3 regions of the Lactococcus sp. DD01 genome follow, and region 2 is predicted to be linked to each of the others. Evidence: predicted binding sites of a transcription regulator. Region 2 holds the regulator's gene; each other region holds the start of a gene.
What was found. Region 2 encodes NrdR, which represses ribonucleotide reductase genes. Its sites were predicted from a motif close to ACACNATATATNGTGT; they were not measured.
Positions count from the first base shown of each region.

Region 1: LACDD01_RS08765 (deoxynucleoside kinase) is a predicted target of NrdR. The motif match lies at 3,633-3,648, and genes of this name have one in related genera.
Region 3: nrdD (anaerobic ribonucleoside-triphosphate reductase) is a predicted target of NrdR. The motif match lies at 4,784-4,799, and genes of this name have one in related genera.

Region 1 is NZ_KQ968940.1:189,622-196,843, reverse strand. It holds gene rsmB (16S rRNA (cytosine(967)-C(5))-methyltransferase RsmB) at 1-638, opposite strand, end outside; gene fmt (methionyl-tRNA formyltransferase) at 628-1,581, opposite strand; gene LACDD01_RS08775 (nucleoside 2-deoxyribosyltransferase) at 1,892-2,380, opposite strand; gene LACDD01_RS08770 (LOG family protein) at 2,355-2,873, opposite strand; gene LACDD01_RS08765 (deoxynucleoside kinase) at 2,870-3,526, opposite strand; gene LACDD01_RS08760 (primosomal protein N') at 3,773-6,100, opposite strand; gene rpoZ (DNA-directed RNA polymerase subunit omega) at 6,252-6,611, opposite strand; gene gmk (guanylate kinase) at 6,728-7,222, opposite strand, start outside.
Region 2 is NZ_KQ968939.1:51,950-59,171, reverse strand. It holds gene LACDD01_RS00280 (BglG family transcription antiterminator) at 1-1,236, opposite strand, end outside; gene LACDD01_RS00275 (pentapeptide repeat-containing protein) at 1,446-2,066, opposite strand; gene LACDD01_RS00270 (NADPH-dependent oxidoreductase) at 2,063-2,779, opposite strand; gene dnaI (primosomal protein DnaI) at 2,772-3,656, opposite strand; partial or broken gene LACDD01_RS00260 (DnaD domain protein) at 3,659-4,823, opposite strand; gene nrdR (transcriptional regulator NrdR) at 4,857-5,306, opposite strand; gene trmB (tRNA (guanosine(46)-N7)-methyltransferase TrmB) at 5,310-5,963, opposite strand; gene LACDD01_RS00245 (phosphotransferase family protein) at 6,024-6,797, opposite strand; gene LACDD01_RS00240 (Veg family protein) at 6,961-7,222, opposite strand, start outside.
Region 3 is NZ_KQ968940.1:16,334-23,555, forward strand. It holds gene tdcB (bifunctional threonine ammonia-lyase/L-serine ammonia-lyase TdcB) at 1-183, shown strand, start outside; gene LACDD01_RS07910 (glycine C-acetyltransferase) at 409-1,599, shown strand; gene LACDD01_RS07915 (L-threonine 3-dehydrogenase) at 1,666-2,619, shown strand; gene LACDD01_RS07920 (APC family permease) at 2,767-4,128, shown strand; gene LACDD01_RS07925 (cysteine hydrolase family protein) at 4,233-4,745, shown strand; gene nrdD (anaerobic ribonucleoside-triphosphate reductase) at 4,905-7,145, shown strand.

The sequences.
Region 1 (7,222 bases), on a different contig from region 2:
TTTCCTTCAATAAATGCTTGGCTATGAGCAAAATTACCATGGTCTGCCACACGGCCAACCGGCGAGAGTTCTGAAGGAACTGTGTCAGGAATAGTAACTTGAGGATCAATTATTCTGAGACTGGCTTTACTTGGTTTTTCTAAGCTCTCTAAAATCATTCCTGTACGTTTCCCACCAAACTGACGTACCATTTTATCCAAAAGAAGTTTCGGCATAGAATATTTGATTTCCCAAGTTTTTGGTTCTTCATTTCGGCGTTCTGACCGCATAAAATTACGTAAAACAGCATTAATAAAGTTTCCTGCTTGCTGTCCATCCTTACGTTTAGCTATCTTAACAGCCTCATCAACCGCAGCTGAAGTTGGCACTTTATCCATAAAAAGGATTTGATATATAGTCATTATCAAAAGCATCTTGGCCCAAGGTTTCGGTTGTTTTTTAAAGAACGGCTCTAGATACCACTCCAAAAGTTTTTCCTTGGACACTACACCATAGACCAAAGCCGTTACAAAATTACGATCTAAGTCCGAAAGTTGTACCTCACGTAACGTTCTATCTAAGGCGATATTCGCATACGCATCATTCCCAAAAATATCGTTAAGCACATCGAGTGCGACTTGTCTTGCATTACTTGCCAAATTGATCACCTATATTTACTTTCTGTCCTAAACCATTGAGGAAACTAACAATATCCATTTTGGGCTTTCCAGCCGGCTGTACTTCTAAAAGTTCTAAGGCACCAGAACCTGTTGCCACTACGAGCGATTTTTTTGTTTTGTCAATGATTTCGCCAGGCTGTCCGTGTTTGTCTGTGTCAATGGGACGACTATTGTAGATTTTGAAACGCCCTTCATTCCAGGTGGTATGTGCCACAGGGAAAGGATTCATACCGCGAATCTGATTAAAGATTTGACGATTCTTTTTTGTCCAGTCTATTTTTTCTTCTTCAGGACTAATGTTTGGAGAAAAAGTAGCTTGCGTTTCATCCTGTGCTTCTGGCTTGATTTCTCCTGCAACATAGAGAGGGAGTGTTTCAAGAAGAAGATCACGACCGACAACAGCTAATTTTTCAAACATTGTACCTACATTATCTTCTTCTAAAATCGGAGTAGAAGCTTTTGCAACCATATCGCCTGCATCCATTTTTCTAACCATCTCCATAATGGTCACGCCTGCTTCTTTTTCGCCATTCATAATTGCATAATGAATAGGTGCTCCGCCACGGTATTTAGGCAATAAAGACGCGTGAACATTTACCGCAAAAGCCATTGCATCAAGCAATTTCCCCGGCAAAAATTGTCCGAAGGCTGCCGTTACAATACCTGCACCTTGAGCGCCAAAGGCTAACAATTCTTCCATTTCAGGCGAACCAGATAATTTCTCTGGTTGTAAAATTTTCAAGTTAGCTTTCAATGCTAACTCTTTTACAGGTGTTTGTCGAAGTTCTTGCTTACGTCCCACCTTACGATCTGGTTGCGTCACCACAGCTAAAATATCATAACGTTGGCTATCAATTAATCCTTGCAAAACCGTTTGAGAAAACTGAGGTGTCCCCATAAATATGATTTTCGTTTTTGTCATAGTATTATTTTAACACGTTGTCTAAACCTTTTTCTTAATATTTCAAGTTCATGATAATTTCCTTGAACAGGTTACTCGTGCTCTTTATCCTCCTCTTTTATTTTTCATAAAAAATTTTTTCTTATCCTATAAAAAATCTGTGCCCTTTATTATAACATTTTCTTACCCCCTATTCCTTTTCGTACCCTTAATTATAGGCTTTCAACTTAGGATAACTCTTCTTTACGATAAAAAAGAAAAAAAGAGAGAAAATCAATACCTCTCTTTTTGTTATTTGTTCGCCCCGAAATGAATAAAAAATAAATAATAACTATATATATTTGCCGGTATAAGGTATAGTTTGAGCTTCCATAAAATCATATGTTTCTACTTGCTCAGCTTCGGTAAAGAAGGCGGTATTTCGCTCTGTGAGCATAATATTTCCCGGTACATCTTCCTCAAAACGTACTAAGAAAGTCGGTTTGCCTTTCGCAATCGCATAGCCTAATTCCCATGCAGTGCCCGAATCAGTATCCTGTCCATCATAGTCTAAGATGGCAACAATCACATCAGCAGCTTCAACTTCTTTAACATCGTTTTCCATCGTAGCTTTTGCCCACACTGGTGTAAATGGCTCAATATCCTCTGCTAATCCTTCTGGACGTTGGCAACGCATCGGACTAAAATAAGACGCTACTGTTTCATTACTTGCAAGTGCTGCTTCTAATTTTTTCACTTTTTGAATTTGACTCTCGCTGAAAAAGGGTGCTGCAAGATATACTTTTACTGCCTGTTCAAATGGCTTGTTCGGTTGTTTCAACAAGATGAACGGCTTCTAAAACTTCTAAAGATAACATTTCTTCTTTAGTTTGTTGTTGAATCATATTAAATAAAGGAAGATAAAAGTCTTTATCAATGAAAATAACTGGGCGAATTGCTGTTTGCCCAATACTCATTTCTGTCAAGAGTTGAAAAACTTCTTCCATTGTCCCAAATCCTCCAGGCAAAATAATAAATGCTTCTCCCAGATCAATCAACTTGCGCTTGCGTTCATCCATATTTTTGGCCAGATAGAGCTCTGTTGCATTTTGGCGAGGTGGTTCTAAAGGTAAAACCCCATCCGGGTAAACAGCAATAACTTGTCCTTTATTCTCTAGCACCGCATCTGATACAGCACCCATACATCCTTCTTGGGAACCTCCATAAACTAAGGTATGTCCACAACGCGTTATCGCTTCACCGAGTTTCTTGCTACGTAATAAATGTGTCGGATTTTTCCCATCACGAGCTGATAAGAAAACAGTCAGATTCATTTGTTGTTCTCCTTCTCAATTTCTGCGAGTTTATCTTTAATTTGTTCAAGGACAAACAATTTTGCTTCTTCATCCTCAACAAAATCATACTTATCGCCGTCAATCTGAATTTTAGGACAAATATCAAAATCCTCAAACCATTTTTCGTAACGCTTGTTTAACTCTTGATAATAGCCATACAATGAACTATCGTATTCCAATTGTTCAAATTCGCGTCCTCTTTTTTGGATACGTTCCAACATTTTTTCAAAAGATACACTTACATGAATCAATAAATCAGGGCGCTTTTTAAAAGTTAGCGTATTGATTTCCTCTAACATATTTTCCAGTAAAGCATCATAAACCTCTACTTCAATCTCTGTTGCTCGTCCCAAATCTGCATTCAGGTGAAAAAGCAAACTGTCCTCATAAATTGAACGATCAAGCACGTTATTGTTATGCGAAAGTGCTCTTTTAATCGAGTCAAATCTCTTATTTAAAAAATAGATTTGCAACAAGAAGGCATATTTTTGTGGATCTTGATAAAAGAGAGGCAAAACCTCATTATCATCTACACTCTCATAGAACGCCTCTGTTCCCAGCTCTTCTGCTAACATCTCTGTAAGTGAACTTTTGCCAGCTCCAATTGTTCCAGCTAATACTAACACTGCCATTTTTTCCTTCCTAACTTTTTGTATTCTTACTCCCAGAATACTATTTGAAAAGGTTCATTGAGCTCATGAACACACTTTTTTTGTTCAAAATCGCCCCAACGCACAAACACAACATGTAGTGGTTAAAGGCATTTTTAATTATAACACAACACAACATATAGTGCTAACTTTAAAAATGTAAGCAATGAAAACCTGATAAAATTCAGACAATGTTCCACAAAAAAAACGACAAGTAGCTTGTCATTTTTATACAAAACTTTGGGGTTCACTATCGATAAGAACTCTAACATCTTTATTTTCACGTTTTTGTGTTAAATCAAGGACCTGATTTAAGACTTCTTCCAGTTGCTCCTCAAAACGATACTTCACCAGTATCTGATAATGATAAAGATTATGTGTTCGTGCAATAGGTTTTGGAGTTGGTCCTAATATTTTAGCCTTCTCTGATAAACTGGCCTTAATTATGCTTGCTATCTCATAAGCTTTTTTTGCAACTGTATCCTCATCCTTATGACTAACTAAGATCTGAACCGTAAAATAATAGGGCGGATAAGAAAGTTGTTGCCTGTAATACATCTCTTGACGGTAGAAGGCTTCATAATCTTGATCAGCAACAAGTTTAACCGCATAGTGACCTGGATTAAATGTTTGGATGATAACTTCACCTTTTTTATCCGCACGCCCAGCACGTCCTGCAACTTGCATGAGCAGCTGAAAACTGCGCTCACTTGCCCGAAAATCGGGGAGATTTAAACCAGTGTCCGCATTAATCACACCGACCAGTGTCACATTAGGAAAATCCAGTCCCTTCGCAATCATTTGTGTTCCTAAAAGTACATCTGCCTCATGATGACCAAATTTCTTTAAAATTTTCTCATGGGCATTTTTTGTTTTTGTTGTATCTACATCCATACGTAAAATGCGGATTTCTGGTAGAAGTTTTTCTAATTCTTCTTGAACCTTCTGCGTACCTGAGCCATAATACCGTATTTTTCGACTTTGACAGCTCGGACATGTTTGTGGAATCCCCTCTTGATGACCACAATAATGGCAATTCAAAGTTTTTGTATCCATATGAAGGGTCAAAGAAATATCACAGTTCGGGCATTCAACAACAAAACCACAATCTCTACACATCACAAAAGAACTATAACCCCGACGGTTAAGCATCAAGATTACTTGTTCATTTCGCTCAATTTTTTCGCGAATTTTTTGTAGTAAAATATCTGAGAAATTGGCCGACTTATCACTAAGGTTATTACGCATATCTACGATTTGAACTTCAGGTAGGAAAGCTTGGTCATTAGCTCGATGTGTGAGTGTCAATAAATGATAAACATTTCGCTGAGCACGTGCTCGGCTTTCGAGACTAGGGGTCGCTGAACCGAGAACTAACCGTGCATGATGATATTGTGCACGTAATAAGGCAATATCTCTGGCATGGTAACGTGGGCTTGAATCTTGCTTGTAGCTTGTTTCATGCTCCTCATCAATAATAATAACCCCAATATTTTCTAAAGGTGCGAAGATAGCGGAACGCGCCCCCACAACAACCTGAGCTCGTCCTTCCTTTATCTTACGCCATTCGTCATATTTTTCACCGTCCGAAAGTCCCGAATGCATAATCGCAACTTTTTCCCCAAAGCGCGCAATAAAACGATTAGACATTTGTGGTGTTAGAGAAATCTCAGGCACCAGCATAATTGCAGTTTGTCCCTTTTCCAAAAAATGTTCAATAACCTGTAAATAAATTTCTGTCTTTCCTGATCCTGTAATTCCTTCCAGTAAAAAGGGCTTTTCTGCAGAAGAAACAATGGCCTCAAAGGCAAGTTGCTGCTCATGATTCAAAACTTTTGCTTTATCAGGAACGACAGCTTCAAAAACAGTCGCTGTTCTTGAAATCTCTTTTTCAGTCACCTCAACAAGTTCATTTTCTATAAAATACTTGATGATAGCCGAAGAAAATGGTAAGTCTTTTTGACGCACACTTGCTTCTTGGTTTAAAAGATAATCTTTCAATTCTGCTCTTTTTTTGGCCGCTTTGCCAATCTCAAAGGTAGCCAATTTAGCATTAGCCTTTAAATACTTTTCTGTTTTCTTATTTTCTTTTGACTTTGCAGAGTAATTAACGGATAACTTTCCTGACTTGACATCTTTTAATGCTCGGACTTTTTGACTTTCACTAAGCGCGCTCCATTTGGTTTGAATGCCTTCTTGATTAGTCAAAATCTTATCATAGCTTGAATTCAATAAATTAGGCAACATGGCTTTAAGGCAAGAAATTTTGTAAGAAAAGACAGTATGGCGCATTTCATCTGCCAAGCGGAGTTGTTCCTTTGTCAAAACAGGCTCTAAGTCGAGCAGCTCCGCTATTTCTTTGAGTCCCTCTTCTTCCTCATCTACACTTTCAATAATAATTCCTTGAACCAGCCGATTGCCTTTACCAAAGGGAACATGAACGCGCATTCCTGGCTCAATCATCTCTTGCAATTCTGTAGGAATAGCATAGGAGAACGGTTTGTCTGTCTGCATCAGAGGAACATCTACAATAATTCGTGCTGTTTTTTTGAACATTTTTCTCCTCTGCTTACTTCTTCTGTATCTAAATATAGTAATTTAATTATAGCAAAAAGAGCTAACCGAATGTCAACTCTGAATTTGGGATAAAGAAAAACTTCCAAAGATTTTCTATATAAAATAAATCTTTGAAAGCTGGTACCATTTCTTATTCAGCTGCAGCTGCAGCTGCTTTAGCTGCACGATTACCTTTTTGTTTTGCTTCTTCTTCGGCTTCTTCTTTCGCGATTTGTTCGCGGATAAGTTTTTCAGCCATTTTTTGTTGAAGACGTTCTAATTCACGTTTTTCTTTCAATGTTTCACGTTTAGCATCTGGCGAAGGGTGAATCGTTACTGTTCCTGCCGCGATTTCTTCCAAGGCTTGTAATGTACGTTTAACAGATTTAAATTCCATTGTAGGACGTTCGCCATCACGCAATTCATGAGCACGTTTGGCTTCCAAAACAACGAGTGAATATTTTGAATCCACGTGTTGGAGTAATTTGTCAATTGAAGGTTCTAACATCATATCAGTTTCCTCTTTTCTTTTCTGTACGCTGTTTCATTGGATCTCAGTCACCAATGGGTTCTTCTTATTTAAAACAACCTAAGCGTCTTTCAGCTAAAATCTCAAGCCTCTTGTTTTTAATTTTTACCGTCTTCGTCTAACTTCTCAATCATATGTGCATAACGCTCCATTACACGATCGACACGATAATGTTCTGCCTCAATAATCTTGATGACACGTTCTGCAGCAAGTTCAACCTTATCATTGACAACAGCATAGTCGTATTCACTCATCAAGCGAATTTCTTCTTTTGCTTTCATCATCCGGTTATTGATTACTTCTGCACTATCAGTACCACGGCCAACAAGTCGACCACGTAGCTCCTCCAAATCCGGGGGCGTCAAGAAGACAAATACACCATCTGGTACTTTCTCCTTAACTTGCAAGGCTCCTTGCACTTCGATTTCAAGAAATACATCCTTACCTTCATCTAAAGTTTGATTGACATAGGTTAAAGGTGTACCGTAGTAATTGCCGACATATTCAGCATACTCTAACATCTCACCTTTACGTATCATTTCTTCAAACTCTTCACGTGTGCGGAAATAATAATCTTTTCCATCTACTTCACC
Region 2 (7,222 bases):
TACTGTCGAAAAGATAATATCATAAGAAAAAGCAGGAATTTTGTCCAAATCAGAGACGACTGTACTCAGGATAAAAGTCATGCTGGGAAACATATTTTCCAATCGTTTACGCATAATTAAACTTGAGCTTATACCGTTTACACATAAGACAATAGCACGAAAACTTTGTGTATACTTTTTTTTATAAATTTCTCCACCAAAGAGAATGACAAAGTAGGCGCGTTCCGCTTCGGAAATTTCTCCACAAGCCTCGTGTAATGGTGATAAAGCAAGGTCCATTAATTCAAACAGAGAGGAATAATCTGTTTTTATTTTGTCCAAAAGAACATTCTCTATTTCGAAGTGGTATTTCAGTCGAAAATAGGCAGGAACCAGATGGGCACGTAAGGCAGCGAAGGTTTTTGTAAAATCTTCAAACTGAACCGCTGCAAGTTTCATTACATTTTCCATAATCTCAAAGCCAATACGATAAAGAAAATCAAAACCAGACTTTTCAAAGTTGCCATCACTCATGCCAATCAGTAATGCTTCAACTTCCAGTACATCTTCCTGAAATAGATCTGTTTCTCCAAGATGTGATTGAAGTAAAGCAAGGTATATCAGCATCGGAAGATACCGACTATGGATAACCTGTACACTTAATTCAGCAATTAAGCGACTGATTTGCTGTTCTACTTGGTGTATAAAGAGGGGTTTTTTAAGATTGAGATGCTTCGACAAAACATAGTAATCACTCTCTTCATGGAGTTCTTGTAAGAAACGCCAGGTCGTTTTACGTAATTCTTTCGATGCCCCTTGGAGGTAAAAGCCTAACTTGCGTGAGTATTCTAGACGTATGTTTTCGTTATCTAGCTGCTGACGCAACTTTTTAATATCAGATAAGACAGTATTTCGACTTACATTTAAAAGGGACTGAAAATCACTGATGGCTAATATTGAACGTTTAGAAAAGCAAAGTAAATAAATCAGGAGTTGACGCTTCTCTTCACTCAATGTTAGTTCATATTCTTCGATATTAAAGCGAATTTCTTCGAAACTTTCTAGTTTTTCAGGAATCGCTAATACATTATTGGTAAATTCTAGCGGTCTTTGATTTTTATCTTGCAATATTTGATTTAATTCGACAAGTTGTCTCTGAAATTCAGGGCTTTTGAGTCCAGTAACTTCGAGTATTTTATCGAGTTTCCAGAAACGTCTTTCTGAAAATAGTAGGATATCTAAGTTATAACTAAGCATCTTTTTTCCTCACAATTAAATTATAGCCTAATTTTTGCTTCGAAATTAAGCTGTTGGGTCCAAAACAAGAAAACGTTTTCTTTAGTAATTGGACTCTTCTTTAAAAATTTTTTTAATTTAAAAACCGCTTTGAGCTAAAGCGGTTTTTAAATTAAATGGTCAATTCTGATAGGCTATTTTAAAATAAAAAGTCTTGAATCTTCCAAGACTTAGACAATCTCAATTCCATGTAAAGCGGCAAAGAAAGCTGCTTGACTTAGATTAACTTTAATGTTTTTAGCCAGTTCAGGACTCACGTCAAGGCGCTCAAAGGTGTTACTTGAAAAATCAATTCCGGATAAAGCAGTTTCCCAGAAATTCGTAAGCTCCAAGTCGTTCCCTTCAAAGCGTACCTGCTTAAATTGACTAGCAATAAATAGACTTTCTTTCATCATACTGTCTGCAAAGAGCACGTTCTTCAAGCGCGCACTTGAAAAATTAACGTAATTAAGCAAACAATCCTGAAATTGGACATCCTGCAAAAAAGCATTGGTAAATTCAGTACCTAGCAATTTACAATCTTTAAAAATACAACGATAAAAGCCAAATTTAGAAAAGATAAGGTTAGAAAAATCACACTTTTCAAAAACACAATCCGTAAATTCTAAATCGGCAGTCACATCTAACTCAAAATTGATATTTTGTAGACGACAGCCACTGAAAAGTTGTCGTTCCTCTAAATAGATTTCTTGATTTTTCAACTCTACTTGGTAGGCTTCATTATCTTCAAGGGCAGTAAAATCGACAACTTCTAACTCAGTAGGAAGCTTTGGTGAAAGAATTTTCTTCATAAAAGTCCTTTTTCTTTAAGATTCTCTGTTGAAGCTTTTAGCTCTGGTTTTCCCCATTGATCAACCATTCGACTTGACCATGTGGAATTGAGACGACGTGAACCAGCATAATCATCTTGAACTTTATCATAGGCGCGCAGTACTTCTTCATCTTGTGGAATATACTTCTCAGGAAATACAACAGCTTCATAAGGTAATCTAGGTTTTACTGGATTTACACGTGCAGGTTTTCCAAGAGCCACAGCAAAAATCGGATAAGTGTAATCAGGCAAGTTTAATATCTCAGAAATTTCTCGTGCTTGATCACGAATTAAACCGACCATTACACCGCCATAACCAAGAGACTGAGCAGCAAGTAATGTATTTTGACCAGCTACTGCAGCATCGACTGAAGTAATAAGGAGCGATTCTACACCTTCTGGTTGAAACTCACCACCGTTCATTTCGACTGCTATTTTAGCTCGATTAAGATCTCCAACAAAAACCAAAAAAGCAGCACAATTTTTAATTGCTTTTTGGGGCTGTTGGGCAAAAATAGCATCTTTTTGTTCCTGAGATTGCACAAGAATCACCGAATAAGATTGAAAGTTTTTCCAGTTTGGTGCTGCACGTCCCGCATCAACAATCGTTTTTAATACATGTTCTGGAATTTTTTCATCCGTAAAATTACGTACTGAACTATGTTGCATCATCAGATCAATTGTCTCATTCATGTCGGCGATTTACTCCTTCTAAACGAACTTCAGACGCTAAATACTTCACACGCTCCATGACACGTTTTGCTGGCCAGATTTCATCTGCTTTTTTAGTCTCAGCCAAATGTAACTCAAGCTCTGTCATATTTAAATTTGATGTGAAAAATGTCGGAAGATTTTCTTGCATACGATGCTGTAAAATAACTTGCAGAATACTATCGCGTACCCAGGCATTATTGAGTTCGGCACCAATATCATCTAAGACCAAGACTTCAACTTTTTTAATTTCGTTGACCCAATATTTCGCATTGTCAAAATCAAGGTCAGAAATAAAGGTTGGATAGTGTAATAAAGTGGTAGAAATGCCTTTTTTCGAGAGCTCATTTGCCATTGCGGCCATAATAAAGGATTTACCTACGCCAAAGTCACCATAAATATAAATCCCTTTTTCTTGGGGAAAGTTGTCGATAAAGTTTTCCATTTTCCGAAACAAGTCAAATTGATTTTGATTGTCTGTGAAGACATCTGCATAAAAATCTATTTGCTTCATCTCTTTAGGTAAACCAATGATTTGAACACGACGCAATTGATTGCTGACTTCTTGACGATGAGCTAATTCTGCTGTGGTTTGATAGGAAACATCTGCGTAACCATGATTCATAATCAAGACAGGTTCATAGCCATCAGCTGCCCTTTTTTCATGTTCTTCAAATTTTTTTCGCTCTTTAACAAATTCATAAAACTTTGAATAGCTACGCTGTACTTCATCTTCAGTCATTTGATTTTCAGAAATAAAAGCTTGAACTTGTTCATTTTTCATCACTTCAGCAACGAGCTTGTCAAAATTTCCACGTACATCTGGGCGCTTACTCAAAAGTTCTCCAATTGATTCCATGCTCAATTCTCCTTCTTATCCTTACGGCGGGAAGCCTTATATTGTTCGAACTTGGCAATATCTTCTGCACTGGTCGTGTTTACATAGCTGGCATTGGACCATTGAGGCGCTTTTTTGACCAGCTTACCTGGGTTTTTATAATTTTTATTACTTTTTTGCTTTTGTTCTGCTTGCTGCTGACGTTCCAGTATTCTTTTCACTGCGGTTTCCGCATTGTATACTTTATGGCGCAGCCAATCATTTGCCAGAGTATTGACAAATCGAGCATTGAGACTCGCATTCCCTTGTTGAATCAAGACATAGTGTATCAAAATATTTTGTACTTGATCAGTAATATTTTGCTTGTCTAAATTATTCAAAATCTTCAGTTCTTCTTGCGAAGCAAAACCACCAGCTTGTTGTTTAAGCTTGTTTAAAAAATCACGCGGGGAAACTTCTTTACTAATAACAATCAAATCTTGAAAACCTTTAGGAAATTCCGATAAGGCAGGCAAAGGTTCCGATTTCCCAGCAAGCATTCTTGTTAAGTTAGCTGTATTTAAAGTCTTATCAGCATTGGCAGTTTGCTCAGCTGCTTTAAATAATTCATACCAGTTAAGATCAAATTTTTCCGCCAAACCATAGAGAGTCAAGATATCCTGATTTTCATTTGCAAAAGTCAAATGTTGGTTTTCCATAATGCTCTTAAAAGAGTTCAAGTCAAATTTTTCTGCTTGAACGACTGTCTGAGTCGGTTCAAATTTCACAGCATAAACTTCATGAAATTTTTTTGTAATTTCCAAAGCATCCGGTTCATGTTTTTTTGCCAAAGCTTTAACTTTATTTTCCCCAATACGTGAAATCAACAATTGCTTATAAAATTCGTCTGCTAAAAATTCTTCAAAAGTTAAAGGACTTTTTACCTCCATAAGATAGCCCGGTTGTTGGTCAAATACCCGCACGAGCCCAATCCCTGAAAGTTTATCTAAAGCTTCAATAAAAGGATTGAGACCAAAATCAAGATACTCTAAAAAAATGAGAAATCTTGCCCGTCGAAAAAACGCGCAAGAGTTGATAAAGCCCAAAAGCATCTCGCCCAATAATGGGCAAGTAAAGTAGCGAAAAAGTATCAGCATCAAAGCTGATTTTTCCTCGATTTAGAATAGAAAATGAATCGCCTGGTCTCATAGTTCATCCTTTTATTTCTCTTTTATAGAACCGTTAGTCTTTTTTCGTAATCTTTTTAAGTAAATCTTCGATTTCACTCACATCTTTGAAGGAACGGTACACACTTGCAAAACGAACATAGGTAATATCATCCAAATCCATTAATTCTTCCATAACAAATTCGCCGATAACTTCGGTACGTACTTCATTTTTCTCTAAGCGGCGTACTCTCTGTTCGACACGATCAACCAATTTTTCAATAGATTCACTCGTCACTGGTCGCTTACGGGCACTGCGCACTATTCCAGTAATAATTTTATCACGATTAAAAACTTCACGGGTTTCGTCACGTTTTATGACCAAAAGTGGCATTTCTTCAATCCGCTCAAAAGTTGTGAAACGGTTTCCACAATTTTCACATTCACGTCGACGACGAATCATATTATCAGCTTGACGTGAATCTACTACTCGTGACGATTCAGATTGACATTTTGGACATCTCATAGCTTAACCTCTCTTTGGGAATTTTGCTTCTAAACGGTAAATCACTTGCCCCTTGCTTGAGAATTTTGCTTCATACTCTGTCATTACATTGACTTTGGCAAATTCTTCATCTGCGTGCAAGTCTAACCAGACTTTTTCTAAAATCATACCATATTGACTCATACTTGCCAATGAATATTCAAATAGACCACGGTTATCTGTTTTAAAGTGGACTTCACCTTCTGGTGGCAAGATTTGTTCATAAGTTTCTAAAAATGACTTATAAGTCAAACGGCGTTTTTCATGACGTGTTTTTGGCCACGGATCACTGAAGTTCAGATAAACACGCGAAACTTCAGCATCCTCGAAGTATTCGGTTAATGCTGCGCCATCAACCAACATCATTTGTACATTAGGTAGGTTGGCTTCCAAAGCCTTGTCTAAAGCGTGAGATAAGACGGATAGTTGCATATCAATCGCAATATAATTAATCTCTGGGTTTTGAGCAGCCATGCCTGTGATAAAACCGCCCTTACCACATCCAACTTCAATATGAATGGGATGATCATTTCCAAAACGCTCTGCCCAACGTCCTTTAAAGTCTGCTGGATTTTCTACAACAACATGTGCGTTACTTTCTAAGTGTTCCGCAGCGCCTTTACGATTTCTTACGCGCATTTTTTCTCCTATTTTTTGAAAAAATAAGAAGGCAAGCCTCCTATTTTTATTTTCTAAGTTTTAAAATAAACGGCAAAAATTTTGAAAACGCGCAATTTCTTGCTCTGTTTCCTTAATTTGCTCTCTTGCCATATATTCTGAAATCTGACGTAGGAAAGAAAGTTTTCCATACCAGATTAATTCATGTTCTATATTTTTAGCTGTTTTATAGCCTGCTTGATGGAGCCACTCTTCCCAGTTTTCTGGTTTGATATAGTGTGTTAGAACATGTGCTATATCCACTAAAGGGCTACTTAAAAGAACTGTATCCCAATCTACGAGATAAACTTTATCACTTTCATCGTCAACCAACCAGTTTTTATGGTTCACATCACCATGAACAACTGTGATATCATCTTCCTTTAATTCTGGAAGATTTTCTGAGAGTTCCACAACGACATTTGAGAGAAACCCATTGGTTTCAAAGATTGAACTTTTACTCAGTACTTGCTCCAAAAGATCAGCTGGAAGCATGACTTCGTTATCTAACTTTTTACAGGCTTCAATAAGCTTTTCGCTTTGATGCAAATGCCGCAAAATTTCACCAATACGTGAATCATTCATTTCATATGGTTTCAACGTATGGCCATTAATCCAAGGTTGAGCAGCTAACATGTCACCTTCTGCTGTACGCTTCGTCCATAAGACTTGTGGCGTAATACCTTCAAGATACACACTTGTCAAAAAAGGGCTACAATTTTTTTTAATAAAAACACGCTTATTGTCGCTTTCGCCAACAAAAGCATTTCCTGAACCACCTTTGACAGGCATCATTGATAGGCTTGAAGATGTCATATTTACTCCTTTCTTTGGATTTTTATATTCTTATGTTTGAGAAGCTTTTTATGTAACCTACTTGGTGAATGCAGCGGCTCCGTAGAAGACCAAGCAAACACTAGATATTGTTGCAGTTAGTTACATGAGCACTCACTACTAGAAAACTTCACAAATAAACAAATTATTTATTTGGATAGTGAATCAAAATTGTTTGAGTCAAGATGTCAGCATATTGATAAGACTCTGTTGTTTTTGGACCACGTGCTGGAATATTTTCAATAACAAAGTGTGTGGCATAAGTCTCAATCAAGTTGACTTTATGACGATTTTCACGTTTACGTCCAAATTGTGATGTAATTTCAATGGTTTGACCAACATGTTCTTCAACTTGTTTTCTGATATCTACGATTTTTCCTACTTCTTGGCTTTGATTTTGGTTATCC
Region 3 (7,222 bases), on a different contig from region 2:
CGTACGAAAATCGTGGTGGAAGGTGCTGGCGCTCTTGCAACAGCAGCTATTCTCTCAGGTAAAGTTGATGATTATGTGAAAGGCAAAAAAGTTGTTTCTATCGTTTCAGGAGGGAATGTTGACTTAGCCCGTATTGAAGATGTTGTGGATCATTTTCTCATTGCCAATGACAACGATCAATAATTCTTAAAAAAAAAGACTTTGAATTTCAAAGTCTTTTTTGTATAGTTCAGTCTTTTTTTAATCGTGAGATAATTTACTCTGACATCACGAAATTCACAAAGACATGTAATTTAAATTAAAGTTTAATCAAAGTGCAAAAAATCCTTGCATGAGTAAAAAAAAAGTGTTAAACTTACTGTAAACGGTTACAAAACTTGTAACTAAAAATTGAAAGAAGGTTATAGAATGACTTCAAAAGTTTTAACACAGTTCCTCGAAAATGGGCTTGGAGACCTTAAACAAAAGGGTTTGCTCAACACAATTGACGTTTTAGATAGCGCTAATGGTCCTGAAATTACAGTTGCGGGCAACAAGATGATTAACCTTGCTTCAAATAACTATTTGGGATTTGCGACACGTCCTGAATTAATTCAAGCAACAAAAGATGCAACAGATAAATATGGAGCTGGAGCTGGTGCAGTACGTACTATCAACGGCACTTTAGATATACACATTGAATTAGAAAAAACAATCGCTGAATTTAAAGGCACAGAAGCCGCGATTGCGTTTCAATCAGGTTTCAATTGTAATATGGGAGCGATTAGCGCCGTAATGAAAAAAGGTGATGCGATTCTTTCAGATGAACTAAACCATGCCTCAATTATTGACGGATGTCGTCTCTCAGGTGCTAAAATTATCCGTGTTAAGCATCAAGATATGGCTGACCTTGAAGCAAAAGCAAAAGAAGCGACTGAGTCTGGTGAATACAATAAAGTAATGTACATCACAGACGGTGTGTTCTCAATGGATGGGGACGTTGCTAAATTGCCAGAAATTGTTGAAATCGCTGAAAAATATGATTTGATTACTTATGTTGATGATGCGCATGGTTCTGGTGTTATGGGCGGCGGAGCCGGTACAGTAAAACATTTTGGCTTGCAAGATAAGATTGACTTCCAAATCGGTACTCTTTCAAAAGCGATTGGTGTAGTAGGCGGATATGTAGCGGGATCAAAACTTTTGGTTGATTGGCTTAAATCACAAGGACGTCCTTTCCTTTTCTCAACTTCATTGACACCGGGTGCAGCAGCAGCAGCAAAAGAAGCCTTTGTCTTAATGCATGATCATCCAGAATATGTCGAAACACTTTGGGACAACGCAAAATACTTCAAAGAAGAATTACAAAAAGCCGGCTTTGATACAGGTGTATCTGAAACACCAATCACACCAGTGATTCTTGGAGATGAAGCAAAAACACAAGAGTTTTCTAAGAAATTGATTGAAAATGGCGTCTATGTTAAACCTATCGTATTCCCAACTGTACCACTTGGAACAGGACGTGTACGTGCAATGCCTACAGCAGCGCATACGAAAGAAATGTTAGATGAAGCTGTTGCTGTTTTTGCCAAAGTAGGTAAAGAGATCGGCTTGATTTAATTTCTTGGGGCAATAAAAACTTTCTATTACAAGTAAGCATACAACAAATATATTGGAGAAAATATAATGAAAAAAGTACTCATCACAGGCGCACTCGGACAAATCGGATCAGAATTAACAGAACGTCTTCGGAAAGATCTTGGGGTTGATAATGTTATCGCAACAGATGTACGTGAAGTTGAAGGTAATCCAGTTGTGACTGACGGCCATTTTGAAATTTTGGACGTCATGGACCGTGACAAAATGATGGCAATTGCTAAAGATAATGGTGTGGATACAATTATCCACTTGGCCTCACTTCTTTCAGCTGTTGCAGAAGCAAAACCACAATTTGCTTGGAATTTGAATATGGGTGGCTTGGTTAATGCCTTAGAAACAGCGCGTGAACTTAACCTCCAATACTTCTCACCATCATCTATTGCTGCCTTTGGACCAAGCACTCCAATGGACAACACACCTCAAGTAACTATTCAACGTCCAAATACAATGTACGGTGTGACTAAAGTTTCTATGGAATTGCTTTGTGATTACTACTACACTAAATTTGGTGTTGATACACGTGGTGTACGTTTCCCAGGTTTGATTTCTTATAAAACATTGCCTGGTGGAGGAACGACAGACTATGCTGTAGATATCTACTACGAGGCAATTAAAAATGGTCATTACTCAAGCTTTATCGCTGAAGGCACAAAGATGGATATGATGTACATGCCTGATGCTATCGATGCCATTGTTGACTTGATGAATGCACCTGCAGACAAATTAGTAAACCGTAATGCTTTTAATATTACTGCGATGAGTTTTGAGCCTGAAGAAATTGCTGCATCAATCAAAAAATTCATGCCAGACTTTACAATGGATTATGATGTAGATCCAGTCCGTCAAGGTATCGCAGACAGCTGGCCAAACTCTATCGATGCAACTTGTGCCAAAGAAGAATGGGGCTTCAATCCTAAATATGATTTAGATGCAATGACGAAAGAAATGCTTGAAAAACTTACAGAAAAATTAAAAAGCTAAAAACTAAGTTCATCCCATCACAAAATCTAAAATTATGTTAAAATAAGAGAGTAATCGGTTACAAGATTACTCTCTAATGCTGATGTTAGGAGTCAGCATTGTTATTATTAATCTTATCAAAAATTTATCTTTGAAAGAGGAGCTCTTATGGAACAAAAAAATGAAATGAAGCGAACGCTTGGTTTCTTCCCTGCCCTTACAACAGTAATGGGTACGGTTATTGGTGCAGGTGTATTCTTCAAGGCTGGACGAGTTGCGGAACTCACAGGCCAACCAGGATTGCACATATTGGTTTGGATACTTGGTGGTATCATTTCAATTTGTGGGGGATTAACTGCTGCAGAACTTGCTGCTGCTATCCCTGAAACAGGTGGGATGATTCGCTATATTCAACGTGGTTTTGGTAAACGTTGGTCATTTCTCTTAGGTTGGGCACAGTCTATTATCTATTTCCCTGCAAATATTGCAGCACTCTCTGTTGTATTTGGTACACAATTTTTAAATTTGTTTGGGATGAATGTGAGCGCAGCTAACACTGCAATAGTCGGTGTAATTGCAGCAATTACAGTTACCTTAATTAACTTCATTAGTTCTAAAGCTGCGGGAGGCCTTCAGTCCGTTACAACAGTGATTAAGTTAATTCCGATTGCCTTGATTGTTGTTGTTGGGTTACTTCGTCCTGGTGGTGTTGATTTCCAATTGCTTCCTATTACAGCAGGAGAAAACTTATCCTTGGCGTCTGCAATTGGTTCAGGTCTTTTAGCAACTATGTTTGCCTATGACGGTTGGATTTATGCTGGTAATATTGCCGGTGAAATGAAAAACCCTGCTAAACATTTGCCTCGTGCGATTATTCTTGGTATTGTTGCTATCATGTTTGTATATGTCTTTATCAATGCAGCTTATATTCGTACTTTAGGTATTCCAACCTTGATGGAAAATGATCCGAATCTCCCTGCTATTGTTGCCAATACAATTTTTGGTGGTATGGGAGGTAAACTTGTCACAATTGGTATCTTAATTTCTGTTTACGGTACAATTAATGGTTATTCAATGACAGGAATGCGTGCATCATACGCTTTGGCAACAGAGAAATCTTTCCCTTTCTGGAGAACGTTTAAAAAGCTCTCAGCGAGCGGCGTGCCCGTAAACTCAGGTATTCTGCAAGTTGCAATTGCAGCAATCATGTTAGTTGTAACAATGCTTTCAAGCGATGCTTTTGACTTCTTAACAAATATGTTGGTCTTTGTAATTTGGATTTTCTACACTATGGTTTTCATAACGGTCTTTATCTTACGTAAGCGCGAACCAGAATTAGTCCGTCCATATAAAGTACCACTTTATCCAGTTATTCCAATTATTGCAATCATTGGTGGTGTCTTCATCTTAGTCATGACCTTGATTAGTTCAGACTATATGAGTAACCAAGTTCCAGCCTTGGTTGGTGTTGTCTTTACTTTAATTGGTCTTCCTGTATACAACCATCTAGACAAGAAGTACCATCGTTAATATAGAAAAAAACTCCGAGTGTGGAGTTTTTCTTTTGGATCTGGAAGGAGAGCTTATTTTTTATCAGTATTTGCTTTTTAAAGTAAATTTGCTATAATTTGCTTATGAAAAAATTACTGGTATTGATTGACTTTCAAAATGATTTTATAGATGGTTCTTTGGGCACAAAAGAAGCGCAAGCTATTGTTCCAAGGGTTATTGAGAAGTTGGTGTCTTACGCTGAAAGTGAACGACTGGCTACACAAGATACACACTTTGAAGATTACCTAACAACTCAAGAAGGACAAAACTTGCCAGTAATTCACTGTCAAAAAGGTACTCAGGGTTGGGAAATACGTAAGGAAGCACAAGTTGGCTTTCAACGTGTGTTCGAAAAAAATATCTTTGGTTCAGTAGAGCTTGCAGAATATATCCGCAATGAGAATGTGGAGCAAGTGGAACTCATTGGTATCTGTACGGATATATGTGTGGTTTCAAATGCTTTATTGATTAAGTCATTTGCTCCAGAAGTAAAAATTACTGTTGATGCCTCATGTTGTGCGGGTGTAACTCCAGAAAGTCATCGTGCAGCTTTAGAAACAATGAAATCTTGTCAAATTAATGTGATTAATGACTAAAAAGAGCAAAAATAGCTCTTTTTTTATTTTTGGCCTCAACACTATATATAGTGTGCTTTCTTTTGTTTTCATAAAAAATGACACTAGATATAGTGGAAAAAGGAAAATTTATTTGATAGAATAGAAGCACAAGGAATTAAAAAATGGGGGAACGAAACAATGAAAATGGTTGAGGAAAGCACTGTTGTAACAGATCGAGAAATCAGTGTGATTAAGCGTGATGGTCGCTCCGTAAAGTTTGACAGCAGCAAAATTTTTGAGGCGTTGCAAAAAGCTGGGGACGAAATAGTACCTCCGGCTTCAGAGGAGCGTATAGCAGAAATCTGCGATCGTGTAGTGCACGAAATATTCACACGTTTTACGGATAATGTTAAGATTTATGAAATTCAAAGTATTGTGGAACATCTGTTGATGGAACTTGGTGAAACAAAGTGGGCGGAAGTTTACACAACTTATCGCACACAACGTGATCTTGAAAGAAGTAAGGCAACAGACATTAACTTTACCATCGAAAAATTGATCAACAAGGACCAAACGGTTGTCAATGAGAATGCCAACAAGGATAGCGATGTTTTCAATACACAGCGTGATTTAACTGCAGGTGCTGTTTCTAAAGCCATTGGTTTAAAGATGCTCCCTCCTCATGTAGCGAATGCCCACCAAAAAGGGGAAATTCATTATCATGACTTAGATTATTCTCCCTTCACAACGATGTCAAATTGTTGTTTGATTGACTTTAAAAATATGTTTGAAAATGGCTTTAAATTAGGGAATGCTCAAGTAGATTCACCTAAGTCCATTCAAACAGCAACTGCTCAAGCTTCACAAATTATTGCAAATGTAGCTAGCTCACAATACGGCGGCTGTTCATTTGACCGTGCTGATGAAATTTTAGCACCTTATGCAAAATTAAACTATGCGAAGCATTTAAAAGATGCGGAAGAGTGGATTGAGCAACCGGAAAAACGCGAAGCCTATGCTCAAGCAAAAACTAAAAAAGATATCTATGATGCGATGCAATCTTTGGAATATGAAATCAATACGCTTTTTACTTCAAATGGGCAAACACCTTTTGTTACAGTTGGTTTTGGTTTAGGAGAAGACTGGTATGCACGTGAAATCCAAAAAGCTATCCTGAAAGTCCGTATCGGAGGTTTAGGAAAAGAGCATCGTACAGCTATTTTCCCTAAATTAATTTTCACCTTGAAGCGTGGTTTGAATCTTGAAGTCGGTACGCCAAACTATGACATTAAAAACTTGGCACTAGAGTGTGCCACAAAGCGTATGTATCCAGATATCTTGTCTTATGACAAGATTGTCGAGTTAACAGGTTCATTTAAAGCAAGTATGGGATGCCGTAGCTTCCTTCATGGTTGGAAAGATGAAAAGGGCAATGAAGTAACTGCGGGCCGTAATAACCTCGGAGTAGTAACGGTAAACCTTCCACGTATTGCACTTGAAGCGGCAGGCGATAAAGAAAAGTTCTGGGAAATTTTTAATGAACGCATTGCCATTGCTAAGGATGCTTTGGTTTTCCGTGTTAACCGTACAAAAGAAGCCCAACCCAAAAATGCCCCTATACTCTTTATGAATGGGGCCTTGGGTCGCTTGAAAGCTGAAGATTCAGTCGATGAGCTTTATAAAAATGAACGTGCAACAGTTTCCCTTGGCTATATCGGCCTTTATGAAGTTGCAACAAGTTTCTATGGACCAACGTGGGAAAATAACAAGGAAGCAAAAGACTTTACTTTGGAAATCGTAAAACGTATGAACCAAGATTGTAAAGACTGGAGTAAAGAAACCGGTTATCATTTCTCTGTTTACTCTACACCAAGTGAAAGTCTGACAGACCGTTTCTGTCGTATGGATAAGGAGAAATTTGGTTCTGTTGCGGATATCACCGATAAAGATTACTATACGAACAGCTTCCATTATGATGTGCGTAAAAATCCAACTCCATTTGAAAAATTGGAATTTGAAAAAGATTATCCCGTTTATGCCAACGGAGGTTTTATCCACTATGCGGAATATCCAATGATTCAACAAAATCCTCGTGCACTTGAAGCCGTTTGGGACTTTGCTTATGATCGTATCGGCTATTTGGGAACAAATGCACCGATTGACCATTGTTATGAGTGTGGTTTCGAAGGAGACTTTACTGCGACTGAGCGTGGCTTTAAATGTCCCCAATGTGACAATGCTAACCCACAAACATGTGATGTGGTAAAACGAACATGTGGGTACCTAGGTAACCCTCAAGCTCGCCCTATGGTTCATGGCCGTCATAAAGAAATATCAGCGCGTGTCAAACATATGAATGGCTCTGTAGGTGTTCTTGAAGATGGCGAGAGCATTGACAGTGAAGCTGTAGATCATGCAAAGAGCAAGTTTGTAAAATAAAGTAAAAAGTGAATCTTAGGATTCATTTTTTTTTATGAAAAGATAAAAAAGCAGGGACAAATTTAAAATTTTAGTGA